2 regions of the Paenibacillus sp. FSL K6-3182 genome follow, and region 2 is predicted to be linked to the other one. Evidence: predicted binding sites of a transcription regulator. Region 2 holds the regulator's gene; the other holds the start of a gene.
The links. Region 2 encodes Rex, which represses fermentation and respiration genes when NADH is low (regulators of the CRP and FNR family bind a similar motif). Its sites were predicted from a motif close to TTGTGAAATATTTCACAA; they were not measured.

Region 1 (2,203 bases), 3.3 Mb from region 2:
AAACCTCAGGAAGTCTGTCAGCGAATTCGCCAACAAGCTCAACGCCAGTCAAGCCGCCGCCGCCAACAACGATTGTTGCGTCAGCTTTATTGCCTGATTTTTTGTAAGCGTCAAGACGATCTTCAACATGCTTGCGGATTTTGTTAGCATCAGCAACGGATTTAAGAACAAGGCTGTTCTCTTCCAATCCTGGAATGCCGAAGTAGTTTGTTTCACTTCCAAGTGCTACAACAAGAGTGTCGTACTTTTGCACTTGTCCGCTTTCAAGAACCACTTGCTTCTCGTTAGGTTTAATTTCTTTAACCGAGTCAACGATGATGTTAACTTGTTTGTCGCCTAGAAGCTTGCTAAGCGGTAGAGCAACTGCTTGCTCAGCAATTGTGTCCCCAGCAAGTCTGTGCAGCTCAGTAATGATTTGGTGAGTTGGAAAACGGTTTACGATTGTGATGCTAGCTTCTGCTGCAGTCAAATGTTTGCGTGCTGTTAGAGCAGTAAGAAGACCGCCATAACCGCCACCAAGAATTAGTATTTGCTTCGACATGTTCATCCTCCGTTCGTTCTATACGTATTCGGTGTATTATACTTTATCGTTTTTGCGTTCAGACAAAACACTTAGGAAAGCTTGCGCGAAACGAAGCGTTTTTTGAACTTCCGGATCTTTAAGCATTTTCAACATAGCGAATAGGCCAACAGAAGAGTTAGCCGCTTCTTGCGAGCGCTCGCCAGCTTCAATAGCTGCTGTTGCGATACCTTTTGCTTTCTCTTGAACCGGTTTAACGAATTCACCGATACCTTGAGCGAAATCGTTGATCAACACTTTGTCTGTAGCGATGTTTTGTGCAAAATCATAAGCTTTGGTCATTAGAGTAACCATTTCAGCTAATTTTGGCAGGCTGTCCACGAGTACAGTTAGAGACTCTTGAACCTCCGGCTTCATCAATTGATCAAGTACATCCAACGTTTGTTTTTCTTCGACGAGGCTAGCTGCAACCTCTTGTCCAGCAGATGGTTGTGACATAATAGAATGTCCTCCTTTACGTAAATTTGAAAGTAAGTTGTAGTCTCAATTGTGTCAGCCGCTAAAGATAAAGATGCATCCTGAAAGATTGTTACACTTTTCACATAGTTATTCAAAAAATGTTTATGCGGACGTAACAGTCTTATTTCTGCGTGAGGCAGAAGGATGTGAATGCGCGTATGACGTAATCGGATTAAACCCTTTGTTTCTATTCTACATCGTTTTCACCAAAAGTTAAAAAGAAATTTATTGCTTTCGGTAAAAAGATTTGGAATATTGCTGTCATTCAGGCATATAGCTGCTGTTCGTTGATTAATCATCCAATTTATGGATATTAAATCGAATGATGTACCGTGATTTTAAACGCTTTATCGTTCAATAAGCGTAAATGAAGCGCAATTCAGTTATGATAATAAAAAACAATGATTAAAAACATACATAAAGGAGTTCTAATATGCAGCCCTATACGCAAAGAGTTGTATCCATCATTAAGGCGATTCCGGAAGGCACCGTAATGACGTATGGTCAAGTCGCAGAACTGGCTGGCAATCGCAGGGGGGCAAGGCAGGTTGTCCGAGTTCTGCATTCGATGAGCGGCATTTATAATCTTCCCTGGCACAGAGTTGTTAATGCAAAAGGGGAGATATCGATTCAAGAGGAGGAAGCTCGTTACATGCAGATCTTTTATTTAAAAGAGGAAGGTGTTGCAGCGAGCGAGGACGGGCGAATTGATTTGGAAAAATACCGCTACAATCCGGAAAGAGAAGAAGAAAGATGACCTTACCCGGATGAAAATTATGTTTCTTCGCGGTTAAGCGGCTGCGATTAACTTTTTCTAATGAAGCCCCATTTGAAACCCCGTATCCGAACCTTTATTATGGTATAGACCATTCGGAAGGGAGAGAAAGAACATGACAACAGAAATTGCACCGGGAAACGTTAGAAACTTCACTGTTTCCACCGAAATCTTTTATAATCAAAGCTTGGATATTTATTCGCAAATGATTTATATCGTACTCAGCTCAAGCACGGCGGATTCCGCATCGCTCACCTTAGACGAGGTTGCCAAAAAAGGCCGTATGACGACAAAACTTGCAATAAAAGCGATGCAAGCCTTAGTTGACGAGCAGCTAATCCCACATAAATTGTTCCGTAAAATGATCGGTGAATTCCAGGATGATCGCT
Region 2 (2,203 bases):
CCTTCATGCCTACTTTTAGACTACCAAGGCTCTTCTCTTGCCAAATGGATTTTGCCCCATTCACTGTACCAAGCTTCAATGCTTCCAAAGCAGGGATAGCTGTAGGATCTCCAGATACACCCTTGTGAAGCAAAGCTGCAAATCGAATTTCCTCAAATAAATCAAGATTGTTGTTGCTTGCCACACTATCTGTTCCAAGCGATACCGTAACACCTGCGCGAATCAAATCAGGAACGCGTGCAATGCCGCTAGCAAGCTTAAGATTACTTACAGGATTATGTGAAACCGCAACTCCTTTAGCAGCAAGCAGCTCGATCTCAGCATCATTCAGATGTACAGCATGTGCTACAAGTGCAGGACGTGAGAAAAAGCCTAACCGATCCAAATGCTCAACCGGACGAAGTCCATAATCACGCACGTTTTGCTCAACTTCCGCTATCGTTTCCGACATATGCGTGTGCAAAGGCAAATCAAAATCATGAGCTGCTTGTACAAAACGTTCTATATACGCTGGTGGACATGTATAAGGCGCGTGTGGAGAAATCATCGTGGTTATGCGTCCATCGGCTTTCCCGTTCCAATCACGAGCGAAAGCAATTGCTTCAGCAAGCTTTGCTTCTTGTACATCGGGAGGACATAGTCCGATAACACCTCTGGTCAAAACTCCTCGGATCCCGCTTTGCTCAACCATTTGAGCAACTTGATCCATACGATCATACATATCAACAAAGGCTGTTGTACCTGATTTCAGCATTTCAACGATCGCTAGAGCACTTCCTGCACGTGTATCTTGATCAACATATTTGCCTTCCATTGGCCACATTTTCTGTTCCAGCCAAACCTGCAAATTTTGATCATCGGAATATCCGCGAAGCAAGCTCATCGCCGCATGTCCGTGAGTATTAATAAGTCCTGGCATAAAAGCCAGCTTGCTGCCGTCTATTTTTTGCACCGTATCAGAAAGCTGTTCAGGAACAGCCGTACCTATATAACTAATCCGATCATCGGATACAACCATATGTCCTCTAAATGATGGATTTTCGTCATCCATCGTTATAAACAAACCATTTTCAATCCAAATCTGACTCATCCTGCGTCTCTCCCTCTTTGGCTAAATAATAGGCTAAGCTAAGCAATTCCCTTGTGAAATCAGCATTATGTATTCGCATTTCATCCGGTACTCGTAGAATAGCAGGGGCAAAATTCAATATTCCTTCTATGCCTGCTTCGACAAATTGATTAGCTACATTTTGTGCTTCAAATGCTGGAACGGTAATGATGCCGATCCGAATATTTTGCTCTGCAACCGTTGCAGCAAGCTCACTCATCGGCATGACAATCAAATTATTAATGCTCGTTCCGATTTTGCTCGGATGTACATCGAACACGGCGGTAATCTGCATATTATCCTTGGAGTATTTATTGTAATTGCATAGGGCATGACCTAGATTGCCCGCTCCAACCAACGCAACCTTTATCGTCTGATCAACCTTCAAAATTTGACGTATCTTCTCAATTAAATATACAACATCGTAGCCTACGCCTTTCCGTCCAAACTCTCCGAAATAAGCGAGATCTTTACGAATTTGAGCAGGATTTAAATCAAGCTTAGTGCCTAAATCCTGCGAAGAAATGGTCTGAATCTCACGATTAAGCATTTCATTTAGTACTTGCAAATAAACGGGAAGCCTTCTGACGACAGCCTCCGATATTTTCGTTTGCTTCATCGTTTTTCCTCCTCTTCGCTAGACACAGCTTTATTTTCCTGCGGCAATGCTGCATTTTCATCCGTTAACCATTCTCTCATTCGCACTACCATTTGATCCATATGCATCGTTTCGATTTTTGGTCCTGGCAGTGAATATAAGAAGTGTTTACCGTAGTAAGTGTCGATTACCCTAGTATCATATATGATTACGATCCCTTTGTCTTGTGAAGTCCTTACTAGACGGCCAAAGCCTTGTTTAAAGCGAATAACGGCTTGGGGAATCGACAATTTCATAAAAGGATTTTGTTTCTGCCGCTGCAGCATCTCGGCTTTTGCTTCCACTAAGGGATGGTTAGGCGGTTGGAATGGCAAACGAACGATGGCAAGGCAAATCAGAGCTTCTCCGGGTATATCTACACCTTCCCAGAAGCTGCTCGTGCCAAGTAAAACGGACTCTGGCGTTTGACGGAAACGTCTTGTAAGCTTCGTGCGATT

Region 1: MHH56_RS32215 (DUF1641 domain-containing protein) is a predicted target of Rex. The motif match lies at 1,107-1,124, and genes of this name have one in related genera.

Annotation. Positions count from the first base shown of each region.
Region 1 covers NZ_CP150265.1:7,362,474-7,364,676, reverse strand. Annotated here, with positions in the region: gene MHH56_RS32220 (NAD(P)/FAD-dependent oxidoreductase) at 1-541, opposite strand, end outside; gene MHH56_RS32215 (DUF1641 domain-containing protein) at 578-1,018, opposite strand; gene MHH56_RS32210 (MGMT family protein) at 1,473-1,796, shown strand; gene MHH56_RS32205 (hypothetical protein) at 1,930-2,203, shown strand, end outside.
Region 2 covers NZ_CP150265.1:4,017,437-4,019,639, forward strand. Annotated here, with positions in the region: gene MHH56_RS17675 (amidohydrolase) at 1-1,051, opposite strand, end outside; gene MHH56_RS17680 (redox-sensing transcriptional repressor Rex) at 1,071-1,727, opposite strand; gene dinG (ATP-dependent DNA helicase DinG) at 1,724-2,203, opposite strand, start outside.